DNA from 2 places in the Microbispora sp. H10670 genome. Region 1 is predicted to be linked to the other one. Evidence: predicted binding sites of a transcription regulator. Region 1 holds the regulator's gene; the other holds the start of a gene.
What was found. Region 1 encodes HspR, which represses chaperone genes until heat shock. Its sites were predicted from a motif close to ANTTGAGTCNNNNNGACTCAANT; they were not measured.

Region 2: the regulator HspR is predicted to act here: its motif matches at 5,052-5,074, upstream of lon (endopeptidase La).

What each region holds. Positions count from the first base shown of each region.
Region 1 covers NZ_JABBWW010000001.1:201,946-209,128, forward strand. Annotated here, with positions in the region: gene HHX33_RS01015 (ABC transporter ATP-binding protein) at 1-689, opposite strand, end outside; gene HHX33_RS01020 (hypothetical protein) at 760-1,242, shown strand; gene dnaK (molecular chaperone DnaK) at 1,431-3,305, shown strand; gene grpE (nucleotide exchange factor GrpE) at 3,302-3,952, shown strand; gene dnaJ (molecular chaperone DnaJ) at 4,031-5,206, shown strand; gene HHX33_RS01040 (heat shock protein transcriptional repressor HspR) at 5,211-5,558, shown strand; gene clpB (ATP-dependent chaperone ClpB) at 5,599-7,183, shown strand, end outside.
Region 2 covers NZ_JABBWW010000006.1:339,355-346,537, forward strand. Annotated here, with positions in the region: gene HHX33_RS12155 (hypothetical protein) at 1-501, shown strand, start outside; gene HHX33_RS12160 (hypothetical protein) at 534-776, shown strand; gene HHX33_RS12165 (SRPBCC family protein) at 773-1,261, shown strand; gene arfB (alternative ribosome rescue aminoacyl-tRNA hydrolase ArfB) at 1,308-1,730, opposite strand; gene HHX33_RS12175 (hypothetical protein) at 1,934-2,767, shown strand; gene HHX33_RS12180 (HAD-IA family hydrolase) at 2,798-3,388, shown strand; gene HHX33_RS12185 (MFS transporter) at 3,458-4,924, opposite strand; gene lon (endopeptidase La) at 5,089-7,183, shown strand, end outside.

The DNA of each region.
Region 1 (7,183 bases):
TCCTCCAGATCGGACGTGCGGGTGCGCCCGCGCAGCCCGTCGGGGGTGTCGTCGGCGAGGATCTCCCCCTGGCGCAGCACGACCAGCCGCTCGCAGCGCGCGGCCTCGTCCATGACGTGGCTGGAGACGAGGAGCGTCGCGCCGCGCTCGGCGAGGCGGTGGAACAGCGCCCACAGCTCCTGCCGCAGCACCGGGTCGAGCCCGACGGTCGGCTCGTCGAGCACGAGCAGCTCGGGCCGGCCGAGCATGGCCACCGCGAGCCCGGCCCGGTTGAGCTGACCGCCGGAGAGGGTGGCGCCGAGCTGGTGGGCGGCGTCCGCGAGCCCCACCTCGGCCAGCACCCGCTCGGGGTCGTCCTTCGGCGCCCCGAGCACGGCGGCGAAGTAGCGGAGGTTCTCCAGCACCGTCAGGTCGCGGTAGACGGCCGGGCTCTGGGTCGAGTAGCCGATCCTGCGCCGCAGGCCCGCGCTCCCGGCGGGCTCGCCGAGCACGGTCACCTCCCCGCCTGAGACGACCTGGACCCCGACGACCGCCCGCATCAGCGTCGTCTTGCCGCAGCCGCTCGGCCCGAGCAGCCCGGTGACCTGGCCCCGGGGCACCTCGAAGGTCAGCCCGTGCAGCACTTCCGCCCCACCTCTGGACACCCGCAGACCGCGTACGGCGACCGCGGGAGCCGATAAATTCATCATGTGATGAAATTAAGCCCACGCAGCCCGGCACGTCAATGAACCACCGGCGCTTGACAGCCGTGTAAGGGACATGAGAAAGCTCTGGCTCGTGGCCCTCCTGTTCCTGGCGGTCGCCTGCGGAGGGGCGTCCTCCACCTCGGCCCACCCCGAGCAGCCGGAGGGCTCGCCCTCCGGCGCCGGGACGGGCCCCCAGTCGGCTCCGGCTCCGGTGGTCCCGCCGGGGGCCGGAACCGTCGTGCCCGGCGCCTCCGCGTCCCCCGTGACCCCGGCGGGGCCCACCCTGAACACGCGTGCGGTCCCTTGGGAGAGCGCCACGCCCGCGGACGGCGGCCGCTCTCTCGACGTCGTGTGGTGGTCGGGCGTGGAGCCCTGCCAGGTGCTCGACCACGTCGACGTGAAGGAGACCGCGCGCGAGGTGACGGTCACCGTGTACGAGGGGCAGGACCGGCGCTCCCCCGACGCCGTCTGCATCGCGATCGCCATCCGGAAGACCACGCAGGTGCGGCTCACGTCCCCTCTGGGCGACCGGAAGGTGGTGGACGGCGCCAAGTAGGGCGAAGCCGGGCCGTGAGCTTCGCCCTGGATGGGGCAGGCGCGGGCGTGGTGCGGAATCGCGGATGCGGGGACTAAATCCGCGCGCTCCGGGGTTGAGCCTCGTAGACTCAAGACGTTTGACAGGAACCCGGATCGGGTCCATCATTTGAGTCTGACCGACTCAACTTTGACTACAAGGACGTACTCATGGCACGTGCGGTAGGTATCGACCTGGGGACGACCAACTCCGTCGTCTCGATTCTCGAGGGCGGCGAGCCCACGGTCATCGCGAACGCGCAGGGGTCGCGGACCACGCCGTCCGTGGTCGCGTTCGCGAAGAACGGAGAGGTCCTCGTCGGCGAGGTGGCCAAGCGGCAGGCGGTGACCAACGTCGACCGCACCATCCGCTCGGTCAAGCGTGAGATGGGCACGAACTGGACCGTCGAGATCGACGGCAAGAAGTTCACGCCCCAGCAGATCAGCGCTTTCGTCCTGCAGAAGCTCAAGCAAGACGCGGAGGCGTACCTGGGCGAGAAGATCACCGACGCGGTGATCACCGTTCCCGCCTACTTCAACGACTCGCAGCGGCAGGCCACCAAGGAGGCCGGCCAGATCGCGGGCCTCAACGTGCTGCGCATCATCAACGAGCCCACCTCCGCGGCCCTGGCCTACGGCCTGGACAAGGAGAAGGACCAGACCATCCTGGTCTTCGACCTCGGCGGCGGCACCTTCGACGTGTCCCTGCTCGACGTCGGCCAGGAGGACGGGCACGGGTTCGTCGAGGTCAAGGCGACCAGCGGTGACAACCACCTCGGCGGCGACGACTGGGACCAGCGCGTCGTCGACGAACTGGTGACCCGCTTCAAGAACGCGCACGGGGTCGACCTGGCCAAGGACAAGATGGCCCTCCAGCGCCTGCGCGAGGCGGCCGAGAAGGCGAAGATCGAGCTGTCGGCGCAGACCGAGACCACGATCAACCTGCCCTACATCACCGCCTCCTCCGAGGGCCCGCTGCACCTGGAGGAGAAGCTGACCCGGGCGGAGTTCCAGCGGATCACCGCCGACCTGCTCGAACGCTGCAAGGGCCCCTTCCACCAGGTCATCAAGGACGCCGGCGTCAAGGTCTCCGACATCGCCCACGTCGTGCTGGTCGGCGGCTCGACCCGCATGCCGGCCGTCTCCGAGCTGGTCAAGGAGCTGACCGGCGGCAAGGAGCCCAACAAGGGCGTGAACCCGGACGAGGTCGTCGCCATCGGCGCCGCGCTCCAGGCCGGTGTCCTCAAGGGCGAGGTCAAGGACGTCCTGCTGCTCGACGTGACCCCGCTGAGCCTCGGCATCGAGACCAAGGGCGGGATCTTCACCAAGATCATCGAGCGCAACACGACGATCCCGACCAAGCGCTCGGAGGTCTTCACCACGGCCGAGGACAACCAGCCGTCGGTGCAGATCCAGGTCTACCAGGGCGAGCGTGAGATCGCGGCGTACAACAAGAAGCTCGCCACCTTCGAGCTGACCGGCATCGCCCCGGCCCCGCGCGGCATCCCGCAGATCGAGGTCACCTTCGACATCGACGCCAACGGCATCGTGAACGTGTCGGCGAAGGACCTCGGCACGGGCAAGGAGCAGTCGATGACCATCACCGGCGGCTCGGCCCTGGGCAAGGACGACATCGAGCGGATGATGCGCGAGGCGGAGTCCTACGCCGAGGACGACCGGAAGCGCCGCGAGGACGCCGAGGTCCGCAACAACGCGGACGCGCTGGCCTACCAGACGGAGAAGTTCCTCCGCGAGAACGACGACAAGGTCCCGGCCGACGTGAAGACCGAGGTCAACGACTCCCTCGCCGAGCTGAAGAAGGCGCTGGAGGGCACCGACACGGCCGTCATCCGCGACTCCGCCGAGAAGCTCGCGACCGTCAGCCAGAAGATGGGCTCGGCGATCTACGCCCAGTCCCAGGCGGCCGGAGCCGAGGGCGCCGCGCCCGGCGCGGACGCCGGTGCGGGCGGCCAGCAGGCGAAGGCCGACGAGGACGTCGTCGAGGCCGAGATCGTCGACGACGAGCGGGAGGGCGGCACCAAGTGAGCCCGCGTGAGAACGGTTCCGGGGAGGAGCCGGTGATCCGCGACAACCGCAAGATCGACCCGGAGACCGGCAGGGCCCGCGAGGCCACCACGGCGGACGACGGCGTGGCGCAGGAGGAGTCCTCCTCCGTCGCCCAGGAGCCGGAGGCCGTGGCGGCCGACGGGTCCGCCGCGGACCTGCTCGCCGAGCGCACCGCCGATCTCCAGCGCCTGCAGGCGGAGTTCAGCAACTACCGCAAGCGGGTCGAGCGCGACCGGATCACCGTCAAGGAGCAGGCCGTGGCGAGCGTGCTCACCGAGTTGCTGCCGGTGCTCGACGACATCGGGCGCGCCCGCGACCACGGCGAGCTCACCGGCGGCTTCGCGAAGGTGAGCGAGTCGCTGGAGGCGGCCGTCGGCAAGCTGGGCCTGGCCACGTACGGCACGAAGGGCGACCCCTTCGACCCGACCGTGCACGAGGCCCTGCTGCACAGCTACTCGGCGGAGGTGACGGAGCCGACGTGCGTCGAGATCCTCCAGCCGGGCTACCGGATCAACGACCGGATCCTGCGCCCGGCCCGGGTGGCCGTCGCCGAGCCGAGCGAGGAGGAGGCGCCGCGCGACGCGGCGGACGACTCCGGCGCCGCCGATGGATCCGACGAGAACTGAACAGCCCGGGGTCTCTCCCGATCGGGAAGGATCGGGAGAGACCTCAGTCACTCCCCTTTCGTGTGAAGGAAGCGATAGATGAGCACCAAGGACTACTTGGAAAAGGACTACTACGCCGTCCTTGGTGTGCCCAAGACCGCGAGCGCCGAGGAAATCAAGAAGGCGTACCGCAAGCTCGCCCGGCAGTACCACCCCGACGCGAACCCCGGCAACAAGCAGACCGAGGAGAAGTTCAAGGAGGTCTCCGCGGCCTACGACGTGCTCTCCGACGCCAAGCGGCGCAAGGAGTACGACGAGGCGCGCACGCTGTTCGGGTCCGGCGTGGGCGGGTTCACCGGCGCGGGTGGCCAGCGGCCAGGCGGCGGCAGCTTCAACTTCGACCTCGGCGACCTGTTCGGGGGCTCGGGTTCGGGCGAACGGATCGGGGACCTCTTCGGCGGGCTGTTCAACCGGGGTGGCGGCCCGCGCACGACCACCACCACCGGCCGGCCACGGCGCGGCCAGGACGTCGAGTCCGAGGTGACGCTCGCCTTCGGCGAGGCGGTCGACGGCACCACGGTGTCGCTCCGGCTCACCAGCTCGTCCGCCTGCGCGGCCTGCGGCGGCACGGGGGCGAAGGCCGGCACCACGCCGAGGGTCTGCCCGACCTGCGAGGGAACCGGGGCCGCCAGCCGCAACCTCGGCAACTTCGCCTTCTCCGAGCCGTGCCGCGACTGCCGCGGCCGGGGCCTGGTGGTCGACGACCCCTGCCCCGTCTGCGAGGGCAGCGGGCGCGGCAAGAGCACCCGCACGATCCAGGCGCGCATTCCCGCCGGGGTCGGCGACGGCCAGCGCATCAGGATCAAGGGCAAGGGCGCGCCGGGTGAGAACGGCGGCCCGGCGGGCGACCTCTACGTGCTGGTGCACGTGAAGCCGCACCCGGTGTTCGGCCGCAGCGGGGAGAACCTGACCGTCACGGTCCCCGTCACCTTCCCCGAGGCCGCGCTCGGCGCCGAGATCAAGGTGCCGACGCTCAAGGGCATGCCGGTGACCCTCCGAATCCCCGAGGGCACGCCGAACGGGCGGACCTTCCGGGTGCGCGGGCGCGGGGCCCCGCGCAAGGACGGCACCAAGGCCGATCTGCTGGTCACCGTCCAGGTGATGGTGCCGCAGAACCTGGACGACAAGGCCCGCGCGGCCCTTGAGGAGTTCAGGAACGCGACCGAGGGGCCGGACCTCCGCGAAGAGCTGATCAAGCAGGCCAGAAGCGAGTGAGCCGATGGATGCCAGGTTTTTCGACATCTCCGACGACACACCTGTCTATGTGATCTCCGTGGCCGCCCAGCTGTCCGGGCTGCATCCGCAGACGCTCCGCCAGTACGACCGGCTCGGCCTCGTCAGCCCCGGCCGTACGGCGGGGCGGGGACGGCTGTACTCCACCCGGGACATCGTGCTGCTGCGCGAGGTCCAGCGGCTCTCCCAGGAGCACGGCATCAACCTCGCCGGCATCAAGCGCATTCTCGAACTGGAGACGGAGAACCTGCGCCTGCGCGAGGAGGTCACGCGGCTGCGGGGTGAGCTCACCATGGTGCGGGCACTGGTCCGCTACGAACTGCCACCTGCCTGAACCTGCCACCTGCCTTAACGGGGAATCGAGGCATCGACATATGGACTACAAGTTCACCCAGAAGAGCCAGGAGGCCCTGTCGGCGGCCGTGCGCCGCGCCGCGGCCGACGGCAATCCCGAGGTGGCGCCCGCCCACCTCCTGACGACCCTCCTGGCGCAGAACGGCGGCATCGCCGCCTCGCTGCTGCAGGCCGTCGGCGCGGACCCGGCGAGGCTGCGCGCCCAGGCCGAGGAACTGCTGAGCCGGCTGCCCAAGGCGCAGGGCTCCACCGTGAGCGCGCCGTCCAGCTCCCGCCAGCTGCTGACCGTGATCAACACGGCCGCCCAGCGGGCCAAGCAGCTCGAAGACGAGTACGTCTCGACCGAGCACCTGCTGGTCGGGCTGGCGACCGACGGAGGACAGGTCGCCGACCTGCTGAAGGGCGTGGGCGCCACCCCCGACGCGCTGCTGGAGGCGTTCGAGAAGGTCCGCGGGCACGCGCGGGTGACCAGCGAGACGCCGGAGGACACCTACCAGGCGCTGGAGAAGTACGGCGTCGACCTCACCGAGGCGGCGAGGGCGGGCAAGCTCGACCCGGTCATCGGACGCGACAGCGAGATCCGCCGGGTCGTCCAGGTGCTGTCGCGCCGCACCAAGAACAACCCCGTGCTGATCGGCGAGCCCGGCGTCGGCAAGACCGCCGTGGTGGAGGGCCTCGCCCAGCGGATCGTCGCGGGCGACGTGCCCGAGAGCCTGCGCAACAAGCGTCTCGTGGCGCTCGACCTCGGCGCGATGGTCGCGGGCGCGAAGTACCGCGGCGAGTTCGAGGAGCGCCTCAAGGCCGTGCTCACCGAGATCAAGGAGAGCAACGGCCAGATCGTGACGTTCATCGACGAGCTGCACACGATGGTCGGAGCGGGCGCGGCCGAGGGCGCGATGGACGCGGGCAACATGCTCAAGCCCATGCTGGCCCGCGGCGAGCTGCGGATGATCGGCGCCACCACGCTCGACGAGTACCGCGAGCGCATCGAGAAGGACCCGGCGCTGGAGCGGCGCTTCCAGCAGGTCTACGTCGGCGAGCCGACCGTCGAGGACACGATCGCGATCCTGCGCGGGCTCAAGGGCCGCTACGAGGCCCACCACCAGGTGCAGATCTCCGACAGCGCGCTGGTCGCCGCCGCGACGCTCTCCGACCGCTACATCACCGCGCGCTACCTGCCCGACAAGGCCATCGACCTGGTGGACGAGTCGATGTCGCGGCTGCGCATGGAGATCGACTCGCGGCCGGTGGAGATCGACCAGCTCCAGCGGAGCGTGGACCGCCTGAAGATGGAGGAGCTCGCGCTCGCGAAGGAGACCGACGAGGCCAGCCGCCAGCGCCTGGAGAAGCTCCGCGAGGAGCTGGCCAACCGCCAGGAGGACCTCAACGCCCTGGTCAGCCGGTGGGAGCGGGAGAAGGCCGGCCTCAACAAGGTCGGCGAGCTGAAGAAGCAGCTCGACGAGGCGCGTGGCGCGGCCGAGCGGGCCCAGCGCGACGGCGACTTCGAGGCCGCGTCCCGGCTCATGTACGGCGACGTGCCCCGCCTGGAGAAGGAGCTCGCCGAGGCCACCAGGGCCGCCGAGTCGGCGGAGGCAGAGGCCGAGC
Region 2 (7,183 bases), on a different contig from region 1:
CGCGTGATCGCCGAGCGGGCCGGGCTGGAGTTCGCGCCGGGGGACCCGGAGGTCGTCGAGCGGGTCAAGGGCGACAGGACCACGGACTTCGGCGCGATCTCCGCGATCCCCGGCCTCGACCGGGAGCCGGTGGACGCGCCGGAGGCCGCCCGCACGGTCGCCCTCGCCCGGGCGGCGTGGGAGGTCCTCGCCGAGGTGGCCGCGGCGTCCCCGGAGGAACTGCGCAAGGGCCCGAGGGGCGGCGGCAGGGACCGGGACAAGATGGTGGCCCACGTCCGCGAGGCCGAGCGGTCCTATGCCAGGAAGATCGGCGTACGGCACAAGCCGTTCAAGGACGCGGCCGGCCTGACCGCCATGCGCGACGACATCGCCCGCGTCCTGTCGCGGCCGTCGGACGGCGGGCCGCTCGCCGAGGGCGGATGGCCGGCCCGCTACGCCGCCCGCCGGATCGTCTGGCACGTGATCGACCACATCTGGGAGATGGAGGACCGGAGGGTCTGATCTGATCCGATGTACGGTGGTAACTTGGTACCATGGTAACAGTAGAGCGGGCCCAGACCGGCCTCCGCATCGAGCGCAACACGCTGAAGGTGCTCAAGGGCCTGGCCGAATACCTGGACATCTCCCTCGGTGACCTCGTGGAGGGGATCGTCCTGCACGCCTTCGAGGGCAGGCCGCCGTTCGGGCCGGAGACCCTCACCAAGATCGAGCAGCTCAGAGAGGTCTACGGCCTGACGCTCACGGCCGCCGACGCCCACCTGCTGGAGGAGAGGTGAGCGCCGCGCCGCGGCGCCGCCGCCTCACCGGCGGCCTGCGGGTCGCGCTCCCGCCGGCCGAGGCGTTCCGGCTCTTCACGCCGTACGGCGAACGGGAGTGGGTCGAGGGCTGGGAGCCGCGCTTCCCCGAGGGGGTCGCGGACGACACGGCGCCGGGAACGGTCTTCCAGACCGGCGCGGACGGCGCGGCCACCACCTGGATCGTCCTGCACCGCGCCCATGACCCCCACGAGCCCGGCTCGTCGGTCTCCTACGCCCGGGTGCGCGAGGGAGTCCACGCCGGGACGGTCGGCGTCGTGCTCGCGCCGGACGGGAGCGGGCACAGCGACGTGACGGTCACCTACGACCTCACTCCGCTCACCGTCGCGGCCGAGGCCGAACTGGCCGGGTTCGCGGACGGCTACCCCGCGTTCCTGCGCTCCTGGGAGGAGGCCATCGCCGCCCACCTCGCCCGTACCGCGGAGACGCCCCGAGGGCACCGGTAGAGGCGCGGCCGGTGGCGTGGCCCCGGCCGGGTGCCCGCCGGTCGGCTCAGTCCGCCGTACGGCGCAGGCGCTTGAGGTCGGAGCGCTGTTTCTTGGCCGCCAGGCGGCGCTCGACCGCGCCCCTGGAGGGCTTGGTGGAACGGCGCCGCTTGGGCGGCGGCGCGATCGCGTCGCGGAGCAGCGCGGCCAGCCGTTCCCGCGCCGCCTCGCGGTTGCGCAACTGCGACCGGTGCTCCGAGGCCGTCACCGTGATCACACCGTCGACCAGCCGGGGGGCGAGCCGTTCGAGCGCGCGCGCCCGAAGCGCCGGGCCGAGGGCGGTCGTGCGCGCGACGTCGAAGCCCAGCTCGACCCGGCTGTCGGTGGTGTTGACGCCCTGGCCGCCCGGGCCGGACGAGCGGGAGAAACGCCAGGTCAGCTCGGCCTCGGGCACGACGATCGAGCCGCGGACGTGCAACGGGCCTGTCATGGCGATTCCTCTTCGGTCGGACGGGCGGGGCGAACAGGGGGATTAACGGACCGGACGAACAACTTATCCACGTAGATACCACTGGCGCGCGTCATTTATCACCGTAAACGCGGCTTGTGGTTGTCACGGTCCAGCGCCTCGTGCACAGTGACGTCCGGAAAACCGGGACCTCCGGAAACCGGGCGACATTGTGGGGCGGGAGCATGACCTCGATCGTCGGCGTGCACGGCATAGGCAAGTACCACTACTACGAGGACGCCGGCGGATCGGCGGACGGTGCCGCCGCGGCCGTGCGGGCCAAGTGGAACGCCTACCTGCACCAGGGACTGGGCGGCTGGGCGGGCGGCGCCGGCGACTACTTCACCGAGATCGCCTACTACGCCCACCATCTCCACAGCGGCCCGCCCCGGCCGGTCCGGCAGATGGGCACGCCCTCGAAGCTGGTCTTCGCCGACTGGGCCGCCCAGCTCGGCGGCCCGTTCCGGGACGCGGCGGGGGAGTCGCTGACCGGCGTCGCGCACCTGCTGGCCGAGTGGCTGCTGGCGAGGCTGGGCCCCGCGGCGGTGCGCTTCGCGCAGGACTTCTGCCCGGAGGTGGCCACCTACCTCGGCGGCGGCGCCCCGCGCGTACGGGCCCGCGACACGGTGGCCGACGTCATCCGCCGGCGCCGGCCCCGGGCGGTCGTCGCGCACTCCCTCGGCAGCGTGGTCACGTACGAGGCGCTGTGGGCCCATCCCGACCTGTCCGTCGACCTGCTGGTCACGCTGGGCAGCCCGCTCGGCATGCGCCGCGTCGTGTTCGACCGGCTCGCCCCCGTGCCGGTCCGGGGCCGGGGAGCGCGCCCGCCGGGCGTGCGCCGCTGGATCAACATCGCCGACAAGGACGACATCGCCGCGATCCCGGCCGCGCTGGCGTCGTGCTTCGACGGGGTCGAGCGGGACGTCTCCTGCGACATCGACTGGCTGGACTTCCACACCGTGCGCAACTACCTGCGCTGCGGAGGCGCCAACGAGTACCTGAAGCCCTTCGTGACCTGAGTCGCGCACACGCGTTATGATCGTACGACCATGAAGACTGTGCTTTTCGACTACGGCAACGTCGTCTCCCTCCCCCAGGCCCCCGAGGACGTCGCCCGCCTGGCCTCGTACGTCCCAGGGGCCGAGCCCGGGTTCGAAGACCGCTACTGGGAGGTGCGGCTCGACTTCGACCGGGGTTCGCTCGACCCGGCCGCGTACTGGTCCCACGTGTACGGCAGGCCGATGGACGGCGCCGGCCTGGACGAGGTCGTCGCCCTCGACGTGGCGAGCTGGTCGCGGCCCAACGAGGAGACGGTGGCGATCGTCGACGAGCTGGCCAAGGTCGGGGTGCCGATGGCGCTGCTGTCCAACATGCCGGTCTGCGTCGCCGAGGGCATCGACGTGCTGCCGTTCATGCGGCCGATCGGCCCGCGTTTCTACAGCGGCCGGATGGGTCTGGTGAAGCCGGAGGCGGAGATCTTCCACGAGACGGTGGCCTGGCTCGGGGTCGCCCCCGGCGACCTCGTCTTCGTGGACGACCGGCTGGAGAACGTCGCCGCGGCCGAGGGGGCGGGGCTCGCCGCCGTCCACTTCCGCGACGCCGCCGCGCTGCGCGAGGACCTGAAGACGCTTCTCGGCTGAGCGCGGCCGCTCCACGACCGTGTCCGGCCACCCCGCGTACGGGGCGCGGGGGGTGCGTGAACCCCCGGGTCAGGTGCCCGAACTCGCCGGAGGGCGGGAGCCGAGCGGCCGAGCCTCGCCGGCGGGTTCGGGCGCGGGCGGCCCGGCCGTCCGGGCGGCGAGGACGTTCGTCCTGATCGTGACGAAGGCGACGACCGCCGCGACGGCCATCATGACCGCGCAGACCAGCATCGACGTGTGGAACCCCCGGGTGAACGCGGCGGGCGACTCGTAGGCGTCGCCCGTCAGCCCCACGAGCGGCGGCACGGCGGCGACGGCCAGCAGCCCGCCCGTTCTGGCCAGGGCGTTGTTGACCCCGCTCGCGACCCCCGCGTACCGCTCCTCCGCCGTGGCGAGCACCGTCGCGGTGAGGGGAGCGACGGCGGTGGACAGGCCGAGCCCGAAGACGCACGCCGCGGGCAGCACGTCGGCCAGGTAGGACGCGCCGGGGCCGATGCGGCTCATGAGCAGCAGCCCGGCCGCGCACAGCAGGATCCCTCCCGTCATGGGCAGGCGCGGGCCGATCCTCCCCGCCAGGTCGCCGGCCCGGGACGACAGCAGCAGCATGAGGATGGTGACCGGGAGCATCGCCGACCCGGCGGCGATGGGTGACATCCCGGCCGACACCTGGAGCTGGACGACCAGGAGGAAGAACACCAGCCCCATCGCCGCGTACATGACCAGCGTGACGACGTTGACGGCGGTGAACTCCCGCGAGGCGAACACCCCCACGGGGACGAGCGATCGGGGAGAGCGCCGGATCTCCACCACCACGAAACAGACGGACAAGGCGATTCCGGCGGCCAGCGGCACCAGCCCGTCACCCGCCAGGATCAGGCCGTACGTCAGGCCGGCCAGCGCGGGGGCGGCGAGGACGGTCCCGAGCACGTCGAAGCGGCCGTGCGGCCCGGCGTCCCTGGTCTCGGGCACGTGCCGGGCGGCGACGCCGACCACGACGGCCGCGAGCGGCAGGTTGAGCAGGAACACCCACCGCCAGCCGGCCGCCTCGACGAGCCACCCGCCGAGCAGCGGCCCGACGGCGGCGGCCACGCCGCCCAGCCCCGACCAGGCGCCGACGGCGCGGGGCCGGTCGTCCGGCGCGTAGCTCGCCTGGATGATCGCGAGGCTGCCGGGGATCAGCAGGGCCGCCCCGATGCCCTGGAGCGCGCGGGCGAGCACGAGCACGGGGGCGTTCGGCGCGATCCCGCAGAGGGCGGAGGCCACGGCGAACCACACCACCCCGACGACGAAGATCTTGCGCCGGCCGAGCCGGTCGCCCAGCGACCCGCCCAGCAGGATCAGCGCGGCCATCGTGAGCGTGTAGCCGTTCACGGTCCACTGCAGGCCGGACATCCCGGCGTCGAGGTCGCGCCCGAGGGCGGGGAGGGCCACGTTGACCACGGTGCCGTCGAGGGTCGCCAGGGACGACCCGAGGACCGTGGTGAGCAGCACCCACCGGCCCGTCGCCGAGCGGAGTCGGATATGCCCGGATTCCATGCACGCCATCATGCGCCATCCGAAGGTGTGGACGCGTCGCGGAATCGGGGGATCATGCAGCGATTACACGATTACGATCGCTCACAGCGAACTGACGCAGAACAGGGAACAGGGACGGGCTCCTGTTAGTTGAGTCGGCATAACTCAACCCCATTGGAGTGCTGATGTCCCAGGTCCTTCCCGTCCTCCCGCTCGACGACGAGGTCGTCCTGCCCGGCATGGTCGTTCCCCTTGACCTGTCGGCCTCCGAGGTCCGCGCGGCCATCGACGCCGCCCGGGCCGGTGGAGAGAGCACGGTCCTGCTGGTGCCCCGCGTCGACGGCCGCTACGGCCCGGTGGGGGTGAGCGCCGTCGTGGAACAGGTCGGACGGCTGCCGGGCGGCGAGCCCGCGGCCGTCGTGCGCGGCGTGCACCGCATGCGCGTCGGCACCGGCACCACCGGCCCCGGCGCGGCGCTGTGGGTCGAGGCGACGGTGCTGGAACCGGTCGCCGCCGGGCCGAGGGCCGGTGAACTGGCCAAGGAGTACAAGGCTCTGACCACCACGATCCTGCAGAAGCGGGGCGCGTGGCAGGTCGTCGACGCCGTCAACCAGATCACCGACCCTGCCGTCCTCGCCGACAGCTCGGGGTACGCCCCCTGGCTGACCATCCAGCAGAAGCTGCTGCTGCTGGAGATCGCCGACCCCGCGGAGCGTCTCGACAAGCTCGTCGGGTGGGCCCGCGACCACCTCGCCGAGATGGACGTCGCGGAGACCATCCGCAAGGACGTCCAGGAGGGCATGGAGAAGCAGCAGCGCGAGTTCCTGCTGCGCCAGCAGCTCGCCGCCGTACGCAAGGAGCTGGGCGAGCTGAGCGGCGACCCCTCCGACGAGGAGGAGGACTACCGGGCCCGCATCGAGGCCGCCGACCTGCCCGAGAAGGTCCGGGAGGCGGCGCTCAAGGAGGTCGCCAAGCTGGAGCGCACCTCCGACCAGTCGCCCGAGACCGGCTGGATCCGCACCTGGCTCGACACGGTGCTGGACGTTCCGTGGAACGTCCACACGACCGACTCCTACGACATCGCGGGCGCCCGCGCGGTGCTCGACGCCGACCACACCGGCCTCGACGACGTGAAGGACCGCATCGTGGAGTACCTCGCGGTCCGCAAGCGCCGGGCCGACCAGGGCCTCGGCGTGGTCGGCGGGCGCCGCAGCGGCGCCGTGCTCGCGCTGGCCGGCCCTCCCGGGGTCGGCAAGACCTCCCTCGGCGAGTCGGTCGCCCGCGCCATGGGCAGGAAGTTCGTCCGGGTCGCCCTGGGCGGCGTGCGCGACGAGGCGGAGATCCGCGGCCACCGGCGCACGTACGTCGGGGCGCTGCCGGGCCGCATCGTCCGGGCGATCCGCGAGGCGGGCTCGATGAACCCCGTCGTGCTGCTGGACGAGATCGACAAGGTCGGTGCGGACTACCGGGGCGACCCGACGGCCGCGCTGCTGGAGGTGCTCGACCCGGCGCAGAACCACACCTTCCGCGACCACTACCTGGAGGTCGAGCTCGACCTCAGCGACGTGCTGTTCCTCGCGACGGCCAACGTCCTGGAGCAGGTGCCCGGACCGCTGCTCGACCGGATGGAGCTCGTCACGCTGGACGGCTACACCGAGGACGAGAAGGTCGCCATCGCCCGCGACCACCTGCTGCCGCGCCAGCTGGAGAAGGCGGGCCTCACCACCGCCGACGTGACGGTGGAGGAGGCGGCGCTGCGCCGCCTGGCGGGCGAGTACACCCGCGAGGCCGGCGTCCGGTCACTGGAGCGGTCGATCGCCCGCGTCCTGCGCCGGGTGACGGCGAAGGTCGCCCTCGGCGAGACGGAGCTGCCGGTGACGGTCGCCCCCGATGACCTGGTCGCCCACCTGGGCCGGCCGCGGCACGTGCCCGAGTCGTCCCTGCCGGAGGCCCGCCAGCGTACGGCGGTGCCGGGCGTGGCCACGGGCCTCGCGGTGACCGGCGCGGGCGGCGACGTCCTCTACGTCGAGGCGTCGCTGGCCGACCCCGAGACCGGGGCGACCGGCGTCACGCTCACCGGGCAGCTCGGTGACGTGATGAAGGAGTCGGCGCAGATCGCGCTGTCCTTCCTGCGGTCGCGCGGCGCGGAGCTGGAGCTGCCGGTCGGGTCGCTCAGGGACCGGTCGGTGCACATCCACGTGCCCGCGGGCGCGGTGCCGAAGGACGGCCCGTCGGCGGGTGTCACGATGACCACGGCCCTGGCCTCCCTGCTCTCGGGCC